One region of the Actinoplanes sp. NPDC023714 genome, then DNA from elsewhere that is predicted to be linked to it. Evidence: riboswitches for the same ligand, from Rfam matches in the RefSeq annotation. Region 1 holds a riboswitch; each other region holds the start of a gene.
The links. A riboswitch is a leader RNA that binds a small molecule or an ion and turns the genes downstream of it on or off. The one in region 1 is predicted to bind cobalamin.

Region 2: another riboswitch for cobalamin. It lies ahead of AB0G10_RS37735 (ABC transporter substrate-binding protein); the one in region 1 lies ahead of bluB (5,6-dimethylbenzimidazole synthase).
Region 3: another riboswitch for cobalamin. It lies ahead of AB0G10_RS22270 (ribonucleoside-diphosphate reductase subunit alpha); the one in region 1 lies ahead of bluB (5,6-dimethylbenzimidazole synthase).
Region 4: another riboswitch for cobalamin. It lies ahead of AB0G10_RS28240 (VWA domain-containing protein); the one in region 1 lies ahead of bluB (5,6-dimethylbenzimidazole synthase).

The regions. Positions count from the first base shown of each region.
Region 1 is NZ_JBFAAR010000002.1:465,855-471,105, reverse strand. Features, by position in the region: gene AB0G10_RS09995 (endonuclease) at 1-707, shown strand, start outside; gene AB0G10_RS09990 (aminotransferase class V-fold PLP-dependent enzyme) at 754-2,403, shown strand; gene bluB (5,6-dimethylbenzimidazole synthase) at 2,628-3,257, opposite strand; cobalamin riboswitch at 3,292-3,522, opposite strand; gene AB0G10_RS09980 (SAM-dependent methyltransferase) at 3,807-4,274, shown strand; gene AB0G10_RS09975 (serine hydrolase domain-containing protein) at 4,274-5,110, shown strand; gene AB0G10_RS09970 (hypothetical protein) at 5,107-5,251, opposite strand, start outside.
Region 2 is NZ_JBFAAR010000012.1:202,264-207,514, reverse strand. Features, by position in the region: gene AB0G10_RS37760 (NlpC/P60 family protein) at 1-61, opposite strand, end outside; partial or broken gene AB0G10_RS37755 (aminofutalosine synthase MqnE) at 278-445, shown strand; partial or broken gene AB0G10_RS37750 (aminofutalosine synthase MqnE) at 587-880, shown strand; gene AB0G10_RS37745 (hypothetical protein) at 947-1,375, shown strand; gene AB0G10_RS37740 (DUF4229 domain-containing protein) at 1,398-1,784, shown strand; cobalamin riboswitch at 1,830-1,961, shown strand; gene AB0G10_RS37735 (ABC transporter substrate-binding protein) at 2,067-2,990, shown strand; gene AB0G10_RS37730 (iron ABC transporter permease) at 2,987-4,051, shown strand; gene AB0G10_RS37725 (ABC transporter ATP-binding protein) at 4,048-4,872, shown strand; gene fliQ (flagellar biosynthesis protein FliQ) at 4,869-5,138, shown strand; gene AB0G10_RS37715 (VOC family protein) at 5,166-5,251, opposite strand, start outside.
Region 3 is NZ_JBFAAR010000004.1:654,487-659,737, forward strand. Features, by position in the region: gene AB0G10_RS22270 (ribonucleoside-diphosphate reductase subunit alpha) at 1-1,835, opposite strand, end outside; cobalamin riboswitch at 1,965-2,175, opposite strand; gene AB0G10_RS22275 (YegS/Rv2252/BmrU family lipid kinase) at 2,236-3,159, opposite strand; gene AB0G10_RS22280 (BTAD domain-containing putative transcriptional regulator) at 3,354-5,251, shown strand, end outside.
Region 4 is NZ_JBFAAR010000007.1:33,778-39,028, forward strand. Features, by position in the region: gene AB0G10_RS28235 (gluconokinase) at 1-1,444, opposite strand, end outside; cobalamin riboswitch at 1,832-1,955, shown strand; gene AB0G10_RS28240 (VWA domain-containing protein) at 2,012-4,108, shown strand; gene cobO (cob(I)yrinic acid a,c-diamide adenosyltransferase) at 4,334-4,933, shown strand; gene AB0G10_RS28250 (cobyrinate a,c-diamide synthase) at 4,927-5,251, shown strand, end outside.

The DNA.
Region 1 (5,251 bases):
CCTCCCCCACCGCCTCCTCGGATGCCTATTATGCCGCCGCGTCGGGCAAATCAGGCGATGCGCTGAAAAATGCCCTGCACACCATCATCTCCACCAATGTGACGACCATCAGCTACGACGCCGTCTGGAACGCCCTCAAGGTCACCGACCAGGACCCGTCCAACGCGGCGAACGTCGTCCTGCTCTACTCCGGGATCAGCCGGTCCAAGACCCTGAACGGCGGCAACAGCGGCAACTGGAACCGCGAGCACGTCTGGGCCCAGTCGCACGGCGACTTCGGCACCGGCAACGGCCCCGGCACCGACCTGCACCACCTGCGCCCCGAGGACGTCACGATCAACGCGACCCGCGGCAACAAGGACTTCGACACCGGCGGCAGCGCCGTCTCCGGCGCCTCCGGCAACTACACCGACGCCGACTCGTGGGAGCCGCGCAACGCGGTCAAGGGCGACGTGGCACGGATGATCTTCTATATGGCGGTCCGTTACGAGGGCGGCGACGGCTTCGCCGACCTCGAGGTCAACAACTCGGTGAGCAACGGCTCCCACCCGTACCTCGGAAAGCTCTCCACGTTGCTGACCTGGAACTCGCAGGATCCGCCGGACGCGGCCGAAAGGAACCGCAACCAGGTGATCTACAGCTCCTACCAGCACAACCGGAACCCGTTCATCGACCACCCGGAGTGGGTCAACTCGATCTTCGGTTGATGGCAGCGATCCGACATGGTGTTCTCTGATCGGAAAGGTGAACATCATGGATATGCAGCTGCAGCGAATCCGCGAGGGGCTGTCCGGCGCCGGCCGGGTCCTGGACGGCCCGTTCGGCCCCCGCCGGATCACCTACGCCGACTACACCGCGTCCGGGCAGGCGCTCGACTTCGTCGAGGACTTCATCCGCGACCAGGTGCTGACCCGTTACGCCAACACGCACACCGAGGCGTCGGCCACCGGCGCGCAGACCGGGGCGCTGCGCGAGGAGGCCCGCTCGATCATCCACCGCAGCGTCGGCGGCGGCCCCCACCACGTGGTGATCTTCTGCGGTTCGGGGGCGACCGCGGCGGTCGCGAAGCTCGCCGGGATCCTGGGGTTGAGGATTCCGGAAAACCTCGATGATGCGTACGACCTGAGCGCCCGGATCCCGGCCGGCGAGCGGCCGGTCGTGTTCGTCGGGCCCTACGAGCACCACTCCAACGAACTCCCCTGGCGGGAGTCGATCGCCGACGTCGTCGAGATCGATTCGGACCACACCGGGCACGTCGACCTCGGTGTGCTGCGGGAGGCGCTGATCGCGTACCGGGACCGCCCGCTGCGGATCGGCAGCTTCTCCGCGGCCTCCAACGTCACCGGCATCCTCACCGACACGGCCGCGGTCTCGGCGGTGCTGCGCGAGCACGGCGCCCTCTCGGTCTGGGACTACGCCGCCGCCGGCCCGTACGTGCCGATCACCATGGACGGCAAGGACGCCGTCTTCCTCTCCCCGCACAAGTTCGCGGGCGGCCCGCAGACTCCCGGCGTGCTCGTGGTGGACCGCCGGCTGCTGACGAACCGGGTGCCGGTCATCCCCGGCGGCGGCACCGTCGCGTACGTCGACCCGACCGGCCACCGCTACCTCACCGACCCGGTCGCCCGCGAGGAGGGCGGCACCCCGGCCATCGTCGAGTCGATCCGGGCCGGCCTGGTCTTCGCCGTGAAGGACGCCGTCGGCACCGACGTGATCCAGGAGCGCGAGCACGCCCTGTGGCGCCGCGCCCGCGACCGCTGGCGGGCCGAGCCGGCCATCGAGATCCTCGGCGACCTGGACGCCGACCGCCTCTCCATCGTCTCGTTCCAGATCCGCGCCGGCGACCGCTACCTGCACCACAACTACGTGGCGGCGCTGCTCAACGACCTCTTCGGCATCCAGGCCCGCAGCGGCTGCTCCTGCGCCGGCCCCTACGGCCACCGCCTCCTCGGCATCGACGAGTCCCACTCCCGCGAGTTCCGCGGCGAGATCGTGGACGGCTGGGAGGGCATCAAGCCGGGCTGGAGCCGGCTCAACCTCAACTACTTCATCTCCGAGACCGTCGCCGACTACCTCATCGACGCGGTCCTGCTGATCGCCGCGCACGGCGCCCGGCTGCTCCCGGAGTACCGCTTCGACCCCCGTACCGGCCGCTGGACCCACCTCCGCCACCGGCACCCGGATCTGCGCCTCGCCGACCTGCGCCTCAACCCCGACGGCACCGTCACCACACCGCCGCCCCCGTCGGAGACCGTCGGTGAGGACGCCCTGGCCGGCTACCTCACCGAGGCGCGCTCCCTTCTCACCAGCCGCCCTCTGCCCGCCGACGGCACCCGCCTCGACCTGCCGCCGGCCTTCGAGAAGCTGCGCTGGTTCCTCCTCCCGGACGTCTGCCTGCCCTGAGCTCCCCCGCCTGACCGGCTCTCGGCCCCCGCCCGGGAACCCGGCTGCAGCGCGTTGCTGCGCCCGGGCCTTCGCGACGACAACGGGCTGCAGCCGGCCGGGCTCTCTACGCCGGTGGCTGGAGGAGCCGCGGGCCGAGATCGTCGCCACGGGGACGTGGCTCCATGACGATCTCGTCCCTATGGCCGTGCGGATCGTGACGTCGAACTACATGCCCGGGCCGGTCAGGTGGGAGTAGGGGCGGTCCATCGGTCGGTGTGGACGGCCTGCTGCCAGGGGGTTCGGTGGCGCCAGCCGTGGCGCTCCAGGTCGGGGGTCTGCTCGAGGTGGGTGACCGGGCCGACGCAGAGCCAGGCGACCGGGCGGATGGTCGCGGGGATGTCCAGCAACTGCTGGACGAACGGTTCGCGGTAGAAGGAGACCCAGCCGACTCCCAGGTCTTCGGCGGTGGCGGCCAGCCAGAGGTTCTGGATGGCCAGGCATACCGAATAGAGGCCGGCGTCGGCGATGGCGTGCCGGCCCAGGACCGCGGGGCTGCCGCGATCGGGGTCGTAGGTCACCACGATGGAGAGCGTGCTCTCCCGTACCCCCTCGATTTTGATCTTGTGAAAGGGCGCGGCGTCGGGGAGGGTGGCCGCGAAGACGTCGCGCTCGTGCATCACGTGTTCGTGGAAGGCGGCCCGGGTCGCGGCGTCGCGGATCACGATGAAGTCCCAGGGCTGGGAGAGACCTACGCTGGGCGCGGCGTGGGCGGCGGACAGCACGCGGGCGAGCACCTCGTCCGGGATCGGCGCGCCGGTGAACTGGCCGCGCACGTCGCGGCGGCGGTGGATGACGTCGTAAACGTGGTTCATGGGCAGGCTCCCGCTGCGTCCTGCCCCGGCGGACCGGGGCGACCGTGAGCGAGGCCGGTCTTCGGACTCCCGGATCGACGCCTCACCGCCCGCCTTCCCAGCCAGGCCGGCCATCGAGATGACCGGCCCGGAAGCCAGTGGCTGCGCACGAGGCGCGTGGGCGGCAGCTCCCCGGTCACCGCGGCGGGCCCGTGCCGGAATCACACCGGCTTCCCAGATTCTCCCCGCCCTGACCGGGCGGGGCACCTCGCGACAAGTTCGTGCCGCCGGAAACCCTACCCGCTAGCGGGGGCGGCGGCGCGGGCGGCGGTCCGGCGGCGCCCAGACGGTCCTGCGCCGCACGCCGCACGACGATCGGCGGCCCGGCTTGCGGATGCGGGTGCCGTGCGGCGGCTGAGCCGGTTCCACTGATCCTCCTGGGCGGGACGGTTGTGAATGCGGGTCGCGCCTACCCCGCCCGCACGAGATCCAAACACCGGGAACTCTAGCGAAGATCCTCGATGCGCCAGCCGCGGGTCACTCATGGACATCGAGCGATACCGTCGGGGCATGCCGGCCTTCGAGATCAAACCCATCGGGTACGTGGAGAACGGGCGGACCGACGTTCAGCACACCGACAACTGGGGCGCGGTCGTCAGCACGATCGTCGTCGATGCGGTGTTCGGCGACGCGTGCCTGCAAGGGCTCGAGGACTTCTCGCACGTCGAGGTGCTGTTCGTCTTCGACCGGCTCGCGGAGCTCGACGACTATCGGGAGCCTCGGCCCTATCGCGGGCGGGCGGATCTGCCGGCTGTCGGGATCTTCGCGGGGCGGGGGCCGCGGCGACCGAATCGGATCGGGGTGACGACCTGCTCCATCGTGGCGGTGGAGGGGCGGGTGCTGACCGTGCGCGGGCTGGACGCCGTGGACGGGACACCGGTCGTCGACCTCAAGCCGGCCATGCGGGAGTTCAGCCCTGAGGACCTGACGCAACCGGCGTGGGTCAGCGAGATGATGACGGAGTACTTTCAGCCGTGATGCGCACCGAGATCCTGGTCAAGCAGGGTGACGAGGTCGTCGCCGACGACACGAGCGACGTGCGGTATCAGATCGCGTCGGTGAGCAAGCAGTTCACCGCGGCGGCCGTGCTGATGCTCGCGGAGAAGGGCGCGCTCGCGCTCGACGACGACCTGGGGCGGTGGATCGGCGGGTGGCCGGCGATCACGCTGCACCAGCTGCTCACGCACACGGCCGGGGTCGGTCACTGGGAGGACTTCCCGGAGACCGATCTGTCCCAGGGGGACGGCGCACTGCTGGCAACCTTCCGGGACGCGCCTCTGAAGTTCGCGCCCGGCACCCGGTGGTACTACAGCAGCCCCGGCTACGTCCTGCTCGCGCACGTCGTCCAGCGGGCGAGCGACACCCCCTACCGCGCCTACCTCGCCGAACGGATCTTCACGCCGCTCGGTCTGAGCAGGACGTTCGCCGGGAACGCGCCCGCGGGCGAGCCGGACCTGGCGACCGGGCACGACGCGGACGGCAATGCCGTGGACAGCTGGGAGCTCGACATCACCGGGATGGGCGCCGGGGATCTCTGGTCGACCGCGCACGACCTCATGACCTGGCTCGACGCGCTCCGCACCGACGCGCTGCTGAGTGAACACTCCCGGTCACTGATGCTCAGCGACCATGGGCACGGCTACGGCTACGGCACGTTCGTTAGGGAGGTCAACGGCCGGCCCGCGTGGTATCACACCGGGCACAACCGAGGATTCAAGGCGCTGGCCGGCAGTGTGCCGACCGTTGACCGCCGCATCGTCGTGGTGAGCAACACCGAGCGCACGGACCCCCGTACGCTCGAAAGGCTTTTCTAATCAGCGTCGAAACTCTCGGCACGCAATCCGGCGGCGGTGAGCGCGTCGAGACGATCCGCCTGGGCGGCCTCCTCGTTGCGGACCAGCTCGGCATACTCGATCAGCACGCTCGGGTCGGTGGTGTCGTCGATCCGGTCGAAG
Region 2 (5,251 bases), on a different contig from region 1:
CCAGGCGTGACGGGGCGAACCGTGACCGGATCGCCGATCCGTACCGCAATGCCTTGGACATGAACTCCCCGTCCGCGCTAGTCGTTCCTTAAGGTTCATACCCCAGCCCGCGGACCGGTGTCGATCGAAAGAAGATGAAAACACGCTGAGAAAATTTCGGCTTCTGCGTGCATATCAAGATCACGGCAGGTGCCGCAGGTAACCGGCGCGCACGTCGGATGCCTTCTGTCGGACCCGGCACGTACCCTCGACTCGAGGTGACGGAAAGGGGCTCTCCATGGACTCCGGGCGGAAGCAGGAGCTCGAGGCGAAGGTCTACGCCGGTGAGCGGCTGACCCGCGAGGACGGCGTGGCGCTCTACGAGTCGGACGATCTCTCCTGGCTCGGGCGGCTCGCGCATCACAGGCGGCTCGAGTCGCACGGTGAGCGGGTGCTGTTCAGCGTCGGCGGGGATTCCGGCGACGAGGGGAAGACCGTCTCCTACGGCGACCCCGCCGACCCGCTGGGCTTCATCGGCGAGGCGCTGGCCCTGCGCGAGCGGCAGGACGTGCCGGTCGTCGTCCCGGTGCCGCACGAGTCGGTGATGCCGGCCGAGACGCTGAAGGTGTTCGCCGTCCTCCGTCTCCTCCTCGACGACGTGCCACATCTGCGCGCCCGCGGTGACGCGATCGGCCGTTCCGTCGCGCAGCTGTCGCTGAACTTCGGCGCCGACGATCTGGGCAGCTCCGCGCCCGAGGAGAAGGACGATCTCCTCCATCTGATCTGGGACGCCGGTTTCCAGCCGATCGAGCGCGACGCCGACTACGCGATCGTCGAGGAGCACGCGGCGGCCGTCCCCTTCGCCGCGCGCCGCAGCGAGCCGCAGCGCGTCTGGGCCTGAGACCGCAGCGGGTCTGAGCACGAGAAGGCGGAGAAGAGCAGTGACAGCAGAGGGCGGAGGCGACCGATGACCCAGCAGCAGAGCAGGCGCGGTCTCCGGCGTGACGCCGACGGCCGGCTCGCGACCGTCAGCGACCTGCTGGGCGCGGCGTTCGCCGGGCTCGCGGTCGGCCTGGTCGTCCTGCTGATCTTCGAGGCGATCATGGCGCTCACCGGCCTCGGCGAGTTCGGCTCGTCGAACGGCTGGCTCGTCCTGATCCTGCCGGTCTGGCTCTTCGTCGAGGAGTTCCGCGCCGAGGGCTTCGGCGCGCACCGGGTCGTGGTGGCCGCGCTGGCCGGCGGCTTCGGCGTCGCGCTCGGGATGACGGTGGCCGGTCTCGTCTCGGGGGTGGCGCCGGCCCTGGTGAGCGGAGTGGCCGGAGCGGCGACCGGTACGGTCGTGTACTGCCTGGTCTGGTTCTACGGCCTCCGCTGGCTCGACCATCGGTCGAGCTGAGGAGAGCTGAGGGAGAGAAGAGATGAGTCCCGCCGTCAAATACACGCTCGGCCGGCTCGGCCTGTTCGTGGGTTCCTTCGTCGTGCTGCTGCCGGTTCCTCTGAACATCCTGGTCAAAGCCATGGTCGCGTTCGTCGCGTCGGCGGCGCTCTCGTTCCTGCTGCTGCGGAAGTGGCGTGACGAGATGGCCGAGCAGCTCGGGTCGATCGCCGCGAAGCGCACCGCGGAGAAGGATCGTCTGCGCTCGGCGCTCGCCGGCGACGAGGACGCCGCTGCGGCCGGAGACCGGGTCGCCGCCGCCGACGTCCTGAACGACCGGCCCACCAGCCTCGAGAAGATCAGCCAGGAGCGGGACGGGATCGCCAGCGAGGAAGCGGCGATCAAGCGGGCCAGCGAGACGCGCTCCTAAAAAGCACGACCGCGTTAAAAGGCACTGGAGAACCCACCGACGGCGATCGGGCGCTGCCGGTGAGTTAGCGTTTCAAGGACCGCGCCTCAGCGAAGCCGGTGCGAAACCGGCGCTGTCCCGCAACTGTGATCCCTCCGGAAGCACGCAGCAGTGGAGGTCTAGCCAGGTCGCCTGGGCGCCGGTCGCGACTCAGCGCTCTCGGGGAGGGGCGCCTCGCAGGCGGCGGCCGAGAAGCCCCTGTCGGCGAAGCACCACAGCCCGGCCGACAGGAGGTTCTTGATCATGAAACGACGTCTGCTCACCGCCGCGATCGCGGCGACGGCCCTGGTCCTCGCCGGTTGCGGGGACGGGGGGAACGACGAGCCGGCCACCGCGCCGAGCGCGAACGCGGCATACCCGGTCACCGTCGGCAGCGTGACGCTGGAGGCCCGGCCCGAGAAGATCGTGAGCCTCAGCCCGACCGCCACCGAGATGCTCTTCGCGATCGGCGCGGGCGCGCAGGTCACGGCGGTGGACGACCAGTCCAACCACCCGGCCGAGGCGCCCAAGTCCGACCTCTCCGGCTTCAAGCCGAACGCCGAGGCGATCGCCGCGAAGGACCCCGACCTCGTGGTGGTCTCGAACGACACCGAGAACATCGTGGCCCAGCTCGGGAAGCTGGCGATCCCGGCGTTCGTGGCGCCGGCCGCGGCCACCCTCGACGACACCTACAAGCAGATCGGCGAGCTGGGCACGCTGACCGGCCACGAGGCCGAGGCGGAGCAGGTGAACGCCGGGATGGCCGCGAAGATCGACGAGATCGTGAAGTCGGCGCCGGCCCGGACCACGCCGCTCAGCTACTTCTACGAGCTCGGCCCGGAGCTCTACTCGGCCACCTCGAAGACGTTCGTCGGCTCGGTCTTCAGCAGGTTCGGCATGACCAACGTGGCGGACGCGGCCGACGCGAGCGGCTCGTTCGGCGGGTACCCGCAACTCAGCCAGGAGGCCGTGGTCCAGGCGAACCCGGACACGATCTTCCTGGCCGACAGCAAGTGCTGCCAGCAGTCCGCCGAGACGGTGAAGGCGCGCAAGGGCTGGTCCGCGGTGACCGCCGTGCAGAAGAGTCAGATCTTCGCGCTCGACGACGACATCGCCTCGCGCTGGGGCCCGCGCACCGTCGACCTCGTCCAAGCCGTCGCCGACGCCCTGAACAAGATCCCGGCGTGACCCTGGTCAAGAATCGGAACGAGGCGAGGAGAGCGGGCCTCCGCCCGGTCTGGCTCGTCGCGGGCGTGCTCGCGGTCCTGGTGGCGACGCTCGCGGGCCTCGCCTTCGGCTCGGCCCGGCTCCCTCCGGCGGGGGTCGCGGCCGAGATGCTCAATCTCATTCCGGGCGTACGGCTGGACAGCGGCCTCTCCGAACGCGAGATCGCGATCCTGATGCAACTCCGGCTGCCCCGGGTCGTGCTGGGTCTGCTGGTCGGCGCGATGCTGGCGCTGGCCGGCGCCGCGTACCAGGGCGCCTTCCGCAACCCGCTGGCCGACCCGTACTTGCTCGGTGTGGCGGCCGGCGCCGGGCTCGGTGTCACGGCCGTGATCGTCCTGGGCGCGTCCGCTGCCGTGGAGCTGCCGGTCACCGTACCCATGGCCGCTTTCGCCGGTGCGCTCCTGGCGGTCGCCCTCACCTGGATGCTCGGCGCCGCAGGCAGCCGCAACCGGACGCCGGCCGCGCTGATCCTGGCGGGGGTCGCGGTGTCGGCGTTCCTCTCGGCGGCGCAGACCTACCTGCTGCAGCGGAACGTCGAGTCGCTGCAGGAGGTGTACTCCTGGCTGCTCGGCCGGCTCGCCACGGCGGGCTGGCACGACGTGCTGGTGATCCTGCCCTACGTGATCGTCACGACGGTGATCGTGCTGACCCAGCGGCGCGAGCTCGACGTCCTGACCGTGGGTGACGCGGAGGCGGCGAGCCTGGGCCTGCACCCGCAGCGCAGCCGGTACCTGCTGATCGTCGCGGCGTCGCTGGGCACCGCCGCGGCGGTCTCGGTCTCCGGGCTGATCGGCTTCGTCGGGCTGATCGTGCCGCACACGATCCGGCTGCTGACCGGGCCGAGCTACCGTTCGCTGCTGCCGCTCTCGATCCTCTTCGGCGCCGCTTTCCTCACCCTGACCGACCTGGTGGCCCGGACCGTCGCGGGCGACGCGGAGATCCCGATCGGGGTGGTCACGGCCTTCCTCGGTGCGCCGTTCTTCGTCCTGGTGATGAGGACGAGCAAGGCGATACCGGCATGACCGAGAATTCGATAGAAGTCCGAAACCTCAGCGTACGTCTGGACGGCACGCTGATCGTCGACGGCGTCGACCTGACCGTCGCCACCGGTGAATGGGTCACCATCATCGGACCGAACGGCGCCGGCAAGTCGACGGCGCTGCGGGCGATCGGCGGGCTCCTGCCGCACGAGGGCGAGATCCGCTGGCACGGCCGGGCCATCACCAGCATGAGCCGCCGGGACCGCGCCAAGGCGATCGCCACCGTGACCCAGTCGCCGGTCGTTCCACCGGCCATGGGGGTGTACGACTACGTCCTGCTCGGGCGTACGCCGTACATCCCGCCCCTGGGCCGGGAGTCGGCCTCGGACCTGGCCGTCGTCGACGAGGTGCTCGCCGCACTCGACCTGGAGCCGTTCGCCGGGCGCCGCCTCGACACCCTCTCCGGCGGGGAACGGCAGCGGGTCTTCCTGGCCCGCGCGCTCGCCCAGGGCGCCGGCATCCTGCTGCTGGACGAGCCGACGAGCGCCCTCGACATCGGCCACCAGCAGGAGGTCCTCGAGCTGGTGGACCGGCTGCGGTCGGAGCGCGGGCTGACCGTGCTGGCGACGATGCACGACCTGTCCACGGCGGGGGAGTACGCGGACCGCATGATCCTGCTGGCCGGCGGCCGGGTGGTGGCCGCGGGCCGGCCCACCGAGGTGCTGACCGAGGAGACCCTGGCCGAGCACTACCGGGTGCGGGTCCGGGTGATCGAGGGTGAGCACGGCCCCCTCGTCGTAGCAACCAGACCGCAACCGAACAGCACTCAAAAATCACTCAACAAACCGATATATCCGTTATGACGGACACGATGGTGGTGGAACTCGCCCTCCAAGCCATGACCATCTCGGCGAAGCTGGCCGCCCCGGTGCTGCTGACCGCGCTCGGCGTCGGCTTCGTGATCTCGCTCTTCCAGTCGGTGACCCAGATCCAGGAGGCGACGCTCTCCTTCGTCCCGAAGGCCATCGCCATCGGCCTGGTCCTGCTGCTCACCGGCAACTGGATGCTGCGCGAGATGTTGACCTTCACCCAGCAGCTCTACGAGAAGATCCCCCAGCTGCTGGCGTGAGGCGAAGCGCAGGACATCACGAGGTCTTCACGAGGCGAGGATCGCGAACCGGCCACCCTGCGGATCCTCCAGCAGCGCGAACCGCCCCACCGCGACGGTCGTCGGCGGGTGCA
Region 3 (5,251 bases), on a different contig from region 1:
GGGGCGATCGCGACCAGAAGCGAGTTGCGCAGACCGTGCTCGGCGATCGACTCCCGCAGCGCCTCCCATCGGGCGGTCTGGGTGACCGTGGCGCCCCACAGGTCCGGGTGCAGATCACCCCGGGCCGCCCGGGTCTCCGGATAGGCCGGATGCGCGCCGAACCGGGCCGCGAGGGCCGCCGACGACTCCAGCGCGGTCAGGAAGATCTCCTCCTGGACCCGGGTGGACAGTTCGCGCGCGGCCGGCGAGTCGAACGGCAGCCGCAGCGTGAAGAACGCGTCCTGCAGGCCCATCAGGCCGAGGCCGACCGGGCGCCAGCGCGGGTTCGACGCGGCCGCCTGCCGCGCCGGATAGTAGTTGATGTCGATGACCCGATCCAGGAAGACCACCGCCATGCGTACGGTCTCCCGCAGCCTCTCCCAGTCGACGCCCGCGGCGGTCACGTGCGCGCCCAGGTTCACCGAGCCGAGGTTGCAGACCGCCGTCTCGTCGTCGTTGTTCACCTCGAGGATCTCGGTGCAGAGATTGGAGAGGTGAATGACGTTCCCGGGCGCTCCGGTCTGATTGGACAGGCGGTTCGACGGATCCTTGAACGTCATCCAGCCGTTGCCGGTCTGGGCCAGGGTGCGCATCATCCGCCCGTACAGATCTCGGGCTTTAATGGTTTTCACGGCCTTCTTCTCGGCGAGCCGGTAGGCCTCGGTGAAGGCGTCGCCATAGAGATCGGGCAGCTCAGGGGCATCGGATGGGTCGATCAACGACCAATCTTCATCGGCCTCGACCCGGCGCATGAATTCGTCCGGGATCCAATTCGCCAAATTCAAGTTATGTGTACGCCGGGAGTCCTCGCCCGTGTTGTCCCGCAATTCCAGGAACTCCTCGACATCGGGGTGCCACGGCTCCAGATAGACGCACGCGGCACCCTTGCGCCGGCCGCCCTGATTGACCGCGGCCACCCCGGCGTCGAGCGTTTTGAGGAATGGCACGATGCCGTTCGACCGGCCGTTCGTGCCCCGGATCAGCGCGCCCCGGCCCCGCACCCGCGACCAGGAGATGCCGATGCCGCCGGAGAACTTCGACAGCTTCGCGACCTGGTGGTAGCGCTCGTAGATCGAGTCGAGCTCGTCCCGGGGGGAGTCGACGAGGAAGCAGCTCGACATCTGGGTGTGCCGGGTGCCCGCGTTGAACAGCGTCGGTGAGCTGGGAAGATAGGCGAGGCTCGACATGAGGCGGTAGAAGCCGATCGCCTCGTCGGCGTCTTCGGAGAGCCCGCACGCGACGCGGAGGAGCCAGTGCTGCGGGGTCTCGATGATCGTCCGCTTGGTGGGGTGCCTCAGGAGGTAGCGGTCGGTGACGGTGCGCAGGCCGAAGTATTCGAACCGCAGGTTGGCGTCATCGTCGATCGCAGCATCCAGCTTGTCCGCATTTTTCGCGACAAATGCTGCTGTCTCATCGCCGATCAAGCCCTCGTCGTGACCGCACTTGATCGACTCGCTGAACGTCGTGATGCCCTGCTCGCCGACCTCTTTGGCGTTGTATTCGGCGAGCAGACGGGCCGCCAGCTTGGAATACTGCGGCTCCTCACCGATCAGCTCGGCGGCCGTCTGGATCGACAGCTTGTCCAGCTCGGCCGTGGTGGCGCCGTCGTAGAGGCCGCTGATCGTCCTGGTGGCGACCCGCAGCGGGTCCACTTCGTCCAGGTCGGCGACCCAGCGCTCGACCGCTGTGACGATCTTGTTGACGTCGACCGGCTCGGTCTCGCCGTTGCGCTTGCGGACCTGCATGGCGTGCCTGCGTTGCTCCGGCACACCGGTCTTCTCCGGTGTCAGCGTCATCGCTGTCTGTCGCTCTCTCCTCGCGAGCCCATGGTCTTCGGGCACGGGGAGACGCCGGCCGGTCGCGACTCAGTCGCCGGCTCATTCGGCGTCGGTCGTCCCGCGCGACCTCCGACCGCCGCACGCCGGGATGGCATGCGGCGCGCTGGCAGGTCTTCGGACTCGTGGGCACGGCTCGGTAGAGCCACCTACTGGCCGTCGCTTCCCAGGCTTGCGCCCAGTGCTTACTGACGGCGGTCGTTCCCACTGACCGCTGCGGGGCAGTTCCGGACTCACACCGGATTCCCTCTTGCCTCGGCGTCCGCTCGCGCGGGGCCGAACCAGCTGCGGGAGACACCATATCTGGGTCGGTGCGCGTTTCCGCAACCCAACATGCTGTGTGTGATCTTAAAAGGGCGGGTCAGTGATCTTCAGTACCCGGCGGGGCCATGATCCGCAGGGCGTTGGCATCGAGGGCGATCCGCAGCGGCGTCCTCCCGCACGGCTCGCCGTCCACCTCGACGGCGGCTGGACGGTCCGTCTCCAGCCACAGTTCGCCGACCGCCAGGAAAGGACGTTCATGCAGGGTACGGCGGTGCCCCGTCAAAGCATTCCGGGCCGTCTCGCGCAGAAGCTCCCGCCGGGTCGCGCCGCCCACCGGATACGCCACCAGCAGCCGGTCGTCGGCGTGCGCGTCCGCCGTGATCGGACGGCCGGCGTGGAAGCCGCCGTTCGCCACGTACACCTGATGCGTCTCGAAGACGATCTCCCCGCCGCCGGCCCGGACCGTCGCCCGCAGCGGCCGGTGCCTCGTCAGCAGCCCCAGCGCGGTGATCGGGTAGGCGAGGCGCCCGACCGCCCGCTTGAGCCGGCTCGGTGCGTTGATCATCACCTCGGCGGACAGGCCGATGCCGACGTGGTTCGTGAACGGCATGTCCCCGGCGATCCCGAGGTCCACATCGATCACCAGGCCCTCGGTCATCGTGGTGACCGCCGTGTCCAGATCGGGCGGGATGCCGACCGTCCGCGCGAAGTTGTTCGTGGTGCCGAGCGGCAGCAGGCCGAGCGCCATGTCCCGGTGCGCCAGCATCCGGCCCGCCGTACTGATCGTGCCGTCACCGCCACCCGCCACCAGCAGGTCCGGGCCCAGGTCGATCGCCCTCTGCAGGCTCTGCTCGAGGTCGCCCTCGACGGCGTAGGCGCCGAGCAGCTTGAAACCCGCCCGCAGCAACCGGTCGTGCGCGTCCTCGTAGAACTGCCGGCCGCGCCGCGACTTGGCGTTGACCACCAGGGCAGCTCGCCGTTCGCGGTGAATGTCCTCGGTCAGCTGCTGCTTCGTCCGCACCGCCAGACCCTATCGCCCGTAGCTGATCGTCAGCTGGGTCGCTCGGTCCGGCTGCATGGTTTGGCTTGGCTGTACGAGAGGGCGACAATTCGGGCGTCGGGTGAGCGCTGGCGTTCAGCCGGGGGTGGCGGATCGATTGTCGGGGAGTGGATAAGTGGTGGTCGGGGACTTCGGGTACTGGTGAGAATGACGCCGTGGGGATCCGGGTGGGTGTGCTGGGACCGGTCGAACTGGTCCGGGACGGGCGCGTCATCCCGCTCACCGGTGCGCCACAGCGAGTGCTGCTCGCCCGCCTCGCCCTGGCCGGCGGCCGCCCCGTCCCCGTCGCCGACCTGATCGACGCGCTCTGGGAGGCCGGGCCGCCGGACAACGCCGTCGGGAATCTGCACAGCTACGTCTCCCGCCTGCGCCGCCAGGCCGGCAGTGAGGTGATCTGCCGGGAGCCGGGCGGCTACCGGCTGAACCTGTCCGGCGGCGACGGCGGCACCGATGTGGAGATCGTCGAGCGGCTGGTGCGGCGGGCGCGCGATCAGCGGTCCGATCCGGCGGCGGTCACGCTCGCCGAAGCCCTGGCCGTCTGGCGCGGGGAATCGCTCGCCGACGTGGCGGACCGGATGGTGTTCGCCCCGGACGTGGCCCGGCTCAACGAGTGGCGGCGGCACCTTCACGAGGAGTGCCTCGAACGCCGCCTCGACGCCGGCCGCGCGGCCGAGACCCTGCCCGAGATCGAGGCCCTCGCCACGGCGCAACCCCTCCGCGAACGCCCCCGGCTCCTGCTCATGCGGGCCCTGCACGCGACCGGCCGTACTCCGGAGGCGTTGACGGTCGTCCGCACGTACCGGGAAAGGCTCGCGGAAGACCACGGCCTGGACCCTTCGCCCGCCCTGGTCGAGTTGCAGCGAAGGATCCTCGCGGAGGATCCGGCGCTGCGCCCGCCGATGCCCGCCGGGAGAGCGCCCGAGACGCCCGCACGGATATCGACCCCGTCGGGTGACATTTCGGATATGTCGCCCGAGGATGGGCCGGCCCGGGATGCGCCGGCCGCGGGTTGGGAGGCCGGGAAGGCGCCGGCCGCGGGTTGGGAGGCCGGGAAGGCGCCGGCCGCGGGTTGGGAGGCCGGGAAAGCGCCGGCCACGGGCCGGGAGGCCGGGAAAGCGCCGGCCGCAGGGCGGTGGGTGAACGGGACCGAGGGCACGGCAGGCCCGGGCGGGAAGAGCATTCCCCGGCGCGCGGATCGGTTCTTCGGGCGGACCGCCGAGCTCTCCGCGCTGCGTCACGCGCTCGCCGCCGACCGCGTCGTGAGTCTTGTCGGGCCCGGAGGGGTGGGCAAGACGCGGCTCATGACGGAGGCGCTGACCGGCGGGGAGCTGCTCGTCGAACTGGCGGAGCGCTCGGTTCCGTCCGATGTGGCGGCCGCCGTCGCGGGCGCGCTCGGGCTGCGGGCCGCGCCTCGCGGCGGGATCGCGGCGCTGGCCGAGCGGCTGGGGTCGGCGCCCGCGGTGCTGGTGCTCGACAACTGTGAGCATCTTCTGGAGGCAGTCCGGGATCTCGTCGCCGCGCTGGTGATCCGCTGTCCGGGGGTCAGGGTGCTGGCGACGTCGCGGCAGCGTCTCGGCGTCGCGGGGGAGAGGGTCCTTCGAGTCGGCCCGCTGCCGGCTTCCGACCGGGTCGCGCTCTTCTGTGATCGCGCGGCTCTACTGCGTGCCGATTTCAGGGACGACATCCGTACGAGGGAACTGGCCGCCGAGATCTGTGAGCTCGTCGACGGGCTGCCACTCGCCGTGGAACTCGCCGCGCGGCGGGAGGCCGTGTTCGGGCTGGCGCATCTGCGTGACCGATTGGGAGCAGGGCTCAACGTGCTCGACCCGGCGCGTGGGGGCGACCGGTCCACCGCAGTGTCGGCGACGGTGGAGTGGTCGTACCGTCTCCTCGACCCGGCGGCGCAACGCCTGCTGGACCACCTCGCGGTGTGCCGGGGAGGGTTCGGCCTCGATGCGCTGCCCTATTTCGATCAGAGCCGGGATGCCGAGTCGCTGCTCGCCGAACTCGCCGACGCCTCCCTGGTCACCTGTGATCTCAGTGCCGGGCAGCC
Region 4 (5,251 bases), on a different contig from region 1:
TGCGGTAGAAGGCGGCGTCGTCCGGGTTCGGTGGGGTGTGGCGGCTGATCGGTACGAGGGCTGCCGCCTCGTCCAGGTCGGGGAGTTCGCCGAGCGCGTGCCGGGCCAGCAGGCAGGCGCCCAGGGCGGTGCCCTCCGGGGTGTCCGCGACCGCTACCGGCAGGTCCAGCGCCGACGCGAGGATGCCGGTCCACAGTTCGGACGCGACCGCGCCGCCGGTGGCCCGGATCTCGGTGAGCGTGTTGCCTTCGGCGTCGAAGGAGTCCCGGACCAGCGCCAGCTGCTGGCAGACACCCTCGACGGCGGCACGGACCAGGTGTGGCCGGGTGTGCTCGCGGCGCAGGCCGAGGTAGGCGCCGCGCAGCCCGGGACGCCACCACGGCGCCCGCTCGCCCAGCAGGTACGGCAGGCACAGCAGCCCGTCGCTGCCGGCCTTCACCCCGGCCGCCTCCAGCAGCAGCGCGGCGTCCCGCTCGTCGGCGTCCTCGCCTTCGGCGCCGGGGCGTTCGAACCCGGCCGCGAAACTCTCCCCGGCCCAGCGCACCACCGAGCCGGCGTTGTTCACCGCCCCGCCGATCACCCAGCGGTCCTCGGTCAGCGCGTAGCAGAACAGCCGCCCCGCCTCGTCACTGGTCGGCCGGTCGACGACGGTGCGCAGGGCGCCGCTGGTGCCGAGCGAGACGGCGGCGATCCCGGCCGGGGTGGCGCCCACCCCGAGGTTCGCAAGGGGCCCGTCGGCCGCCCCGATGATCAGCGGCACGCCGGCGTCGAGCCCGGCCGCGCTCGCCACCTCCCGCTTCAACCGCAACGACGTGGTCGTGGGTACGACCTCAGCCAGTTGCTCCCGGCGTACCCTCGCTGTTTCCACGGCCTCGGGGTCCCACTGCCGTGAGTGGATGTCGTAGAGGCCCGTGCCGGAGGCGACCGAGAGGTCGACGACGAACGGGGCCTCCGCGAGCGCGGCGACCACCAGCTCCTTCACGCCACCCCAGCGTGGCGTGTCGCGCAGCGTGCCCGGCTCGTTCTCGGCGAACCAGGCCAGTTTCGTGAGCGGCGACATCGGATGGACCGGCGTGCCGGTACGGGCCTGCAGAGCCTTCTTGTCCGCGATCCGCTCGGCCTGCTCCGCGGCCCGGTTGTCCGCCCAGGTGATCAGCGGCCCGAGCGGCCGGCCGTCCGCGGCCATCGGCACGAGCGCGTGCAGGAACGCGCTCAGACCGATCGCGATCACCCGGTCGCCGTTCTCCCGGCACTCCTTCGCGACGTCCACGAGCGCCTTGATCGCGGCGGCGGCGAGCTGCTCGGGGTCGAGCTCCGCCCGTCCCGGCCCGGGCACCGACAGCGGATAGTGCACGCTGGTCAGCGCCCTGAGCTCCCCGGCCGGACCGGTGGCCACCCCCTTCGTGGCGGTGGTCCCGGTGTCGATCCCGATCACGACGTCCATGTGCTGCCTCCCTGAGCCGTCCCGCCGCGTCAATACCCGTCTGACATCCTTCCCCACCCATCGGGTTGCCGCCCTCGGCATCCCGCGCCGGCCTTCCCTCCCGCCCGGAACACCGCCCGGAGCACCGGCCGGAACACCGCCCGGCACCAGCGGCGACGCCGGCCGGGGAGGGATGCGGAGGGCGGGACGGGTCAGGGGTGACCACGCACCTCACGCGAAAGACGCGTCACGGCCTCGACCCCCCGCTGCGCCCGCGTCGACGGGCGGGGGCGGCCGGACCTGCGGTCGTGGACGGCTTAGGTCCGTACCCTAAAAAGATCTTGATGAGGGACACCCCGCGTTGACGCCGCACCCGGGCGTAGGAAAGAGTGACCATGAGCGGTAGCGGAGGAACCCGGTGCGAGTCCGGGACGGTCCCGCCACTGTGACCGGGGAGCGAACCGCCACGACAGCCACGGCGACTACGGCCGGAAGGCGCGCGGGGAACGTCGATCCGGGAGTCAGGAGACTCCGGCCGCTCGTTTCGGCCGTCGCGCGGGCGTGGACACCCGCCGGAAGGGATCTCCCGTGACTACTCCGTACCCGTTCTCGGCCGTCGTCGGCCTCGATGACCTGCGCCTGGCGCTGCTGCTCACCGCCGTCTCGCCGGCGGTCGGCGGGGTGCTGGTGCGCGGCGAGAAGGGCACCGCGAAGAGCACCGTCGTACGGGCGCTGGCCGGGCTGCTGCCGAGCATCCGGACGGTGCGCGGCTGCCGGTTCGCCTGCGACCCGGCCGCGCCCGACCCGGACTGCCCGGACGGCCCGCACGCGATCGACAGCCCGGCCGGCGAGCGCCCGGCCAGCCTCGTCGAACTGCCGGTCGGCGCCACCGAGGACCGGGTCGTCGGCACCCTCGACATTCAGCGGGCGCTCAGCGACGGGGTGAAGGCCTACGAGCCGGGGCTGCTGGCCGCCGCGCACCGGGGCGTGCTCTACGTCGACGAGGTCAACCTGCTCCCGGATCATCTGGTGGACCTGCTGCTGGACGCGGCCGCGATGGGCCGGGCCCACGTCGAGCGGGACGGGGTGTCGGTCAAGCACGCGGCCCGGTTCCTGCTGGTCGGCACGATGAACCCGGAGGAGGGCGAGCCCCGCCCGCAGCTGGTCGACCGGTTCGGCCTGGTGGTGAACGTGGCCGCGCCCCGCAACGCCGCCCAGCGCGCCGAGGTGGTCCGGCGGCGTCTCGCGTACGAGGCCGACCCGGACGGTTTCGCGGCCCGCTACCGGGACGCCGAGCGGGATTACGCCGCCCGCATCGCCGAGGCCCGCGCCCTGCTGCCGTCGGTGAAGCTGCCCGACGCCGAACTGGACCGGATCGCCCGGGTGTGCCTGGCCTACGGCGTCGACGGCATGCGCGCCGACATCGTGGTGGCCCGGTCGGCGGTCGCCCTCGCCGCCTGGAAGGGCCGCGACGTGGTGAACGCCGAGGATGTCGCCGACGCCGCGCGCCTGGCCCTCCCGCACCGCCGCCGTACCGATCCGCTGGACCCGCCCGGCACCGACGAGGAGAAGCTCGAGCAGGCCCTGGCCGAGGCCGAGCGTCAGGCACAGGAGGACGACGACGATCCGGAGGGCGGCGACGATCCTGAGGGGGAGGGCCCGCCTGACGGCGGAGGGCCGCAAGGTCCGTCGGGCGGCGGCGGGTCAGATCCTTCGGGTACGGGCGGAAGCCCCGCTCCGGACGCGTCCTCAGCTCCGCAAGCGGGCGGGCGCCCGGAGACTCAGGAGTCGCGCGGCCCGGCCCCGGACGATTCCCCGCAGCAGACCCCGCAGCCGGACGCCCCTGGACAGTCCACGGCGGGCGCCGTCGCGTCGGCCGGGCAGGCCTACCGCACCCGCACCCTGACGATCGCGGCCCGTGGCGAGGGCGGTCACGCGGGCCGGCGTTCCCCCGCCTTCGCCCGCCGGGGGAGGGTGGTCGGCAGCCGCCCGCCGCTCGGCAGGCTTGCCGGGGCACCCCACCTGCCCGCCACCCTGCGAGCCGCGATCGAGAGGTCGGCGCTGGAGTCCGGCGCGGCGGGGGACCTGCGCGTGATTCCGCGGGATCTCCGGGAAGCCGTCCACGTGGGACGCGAGGCCAACCTCGTCCTGTTCGTCGTGGACGCCTCCGGCTCGATGGCGGCCCGCAAGCGCATGACGCTCGTCAAGACGGCGGTGCTGTCGCTGCTGCGGGACGCTTACCAGCGGCGGGACCGGATCGGCATGATCACGTTTCGGGGGGCGGAGGCCGAGGTGGTGCTGCCGCCCACGTCCAGTCACGAGGTGGGCGTCATGCGGCTGGCCGCGTTGCGGACCGGGGGGCGTACGCCGCTCGCGGCCGGCCTCCGCGCGGCGGCCTCCACGATCGCCACCGAGCGCCGCCGGGATCCGCGCCGCCGTCCGCTGCTGATCCTGGTGACGGACGGCCGGGCCACGAGCGGCCCGGACCCGCTGCTGATGGCCCCGGCCCTGAACGGCGTCGCCTCCGTGGTGGTGGACTGCGAGTCCGGTCCGATCCGCCTCGGTCTCGCGGTGAAGCTGGCCGCGGCGCTGAAAGCCGACGTCATGCCGCTGGAGCAGCTCCAGGCGGCGGTGGAGAACCGTCCACAGGCGACGGCAGACCGCGCCTACCGCCGGGCGGCGTGACCGCGAGCCGCCGGAAAAGGCCGGGCGGCGGACAGGGCCGGGCGGCGGACGCGGCGCGGCGAACAGAGAGCCGGCGGCGATACAGAGCCGGGCGGCGGACAAGGCCGGGCGGCGGCAACGGCAAGGCAGCGAACACCAGCCCGCAGCAAGCATCCTATCTTCCTAGGACGGCTTAAAGGGCGTGGGGACGGGCGCTGACCTCCCGTACACGAGAAGGGTCTGAAAATGCCACAAGGGAAAGTGACCGTCACTCCGGACGACGGGCTCACCACGCGCCAGCGCCGGCGGCAGGCGGTGTTCGCGGTGCACACGGGCGCGGGCAAGGGCAAGAGCACCGCGGCGTTCGGGATGGCGCTGCGGGCGTGGAGTGCGGGGTGGCCGATCGGCGTGTTCCAGTTCGTGAAGTCGCAGAAGTGGAAGGTCGGCGAGGAGTCGGCGCTGAAGGCCCTGGACGGCGTGAACGGCACGCCGGTGACCTGGCACAAGATGGGGGAGGGCTGGTCCTGGATCCAGCGGGCCGGCACCGAGCGCGACCACGCCGCCGAGGCCGCCGAGGGCTGGGCGCAGATCAAGCGGGACCTCGCGAACGAGACCTATAAGTTCTATGTGCTGGACGAGTTCACGTACCCGATGAAGTGGGGCTGGGTGGACGTCCAGGACGTGATCGCGACGCTGAACGACCGGCCCGGCACGCAGCACGTCGTGATCACCGGACGGGACGCGCATCCGGATCTCGTCGCGGCGGCGGACCTGGTCACCGAGATGACGAAGGTGAAGCATCCGATGGACGCGGGCCGCAAGGGACAGCAGGGCATCGAATGGTGAATCGTGTCGTGATCGCCGCGCCCGCCTCCGGGCACGGCAAGACCACCGTGGCGACCGGGCTGCTCGCGGCGTTCCGGAGGCGTGGGCTCACCGCGGCGCCGTTCAAGGTGGGCCCGGACTACATCGACCCCGGCTACCACGCTCTCGCGGCGGGCCGCCCGGGTCGCAACCTCGATCCGGTGCTGGTCGGCGAGGAACTGATCGGGCCGCTGTTCGCGCACGGTGCGCAGGGCGCCGACATCGCGATCGTCGAGGGCGTCATGGGGCTCTACGACGGGCGTACCGGGGCGGGGGAGACCGGTTCCACGGCGCAGGTGG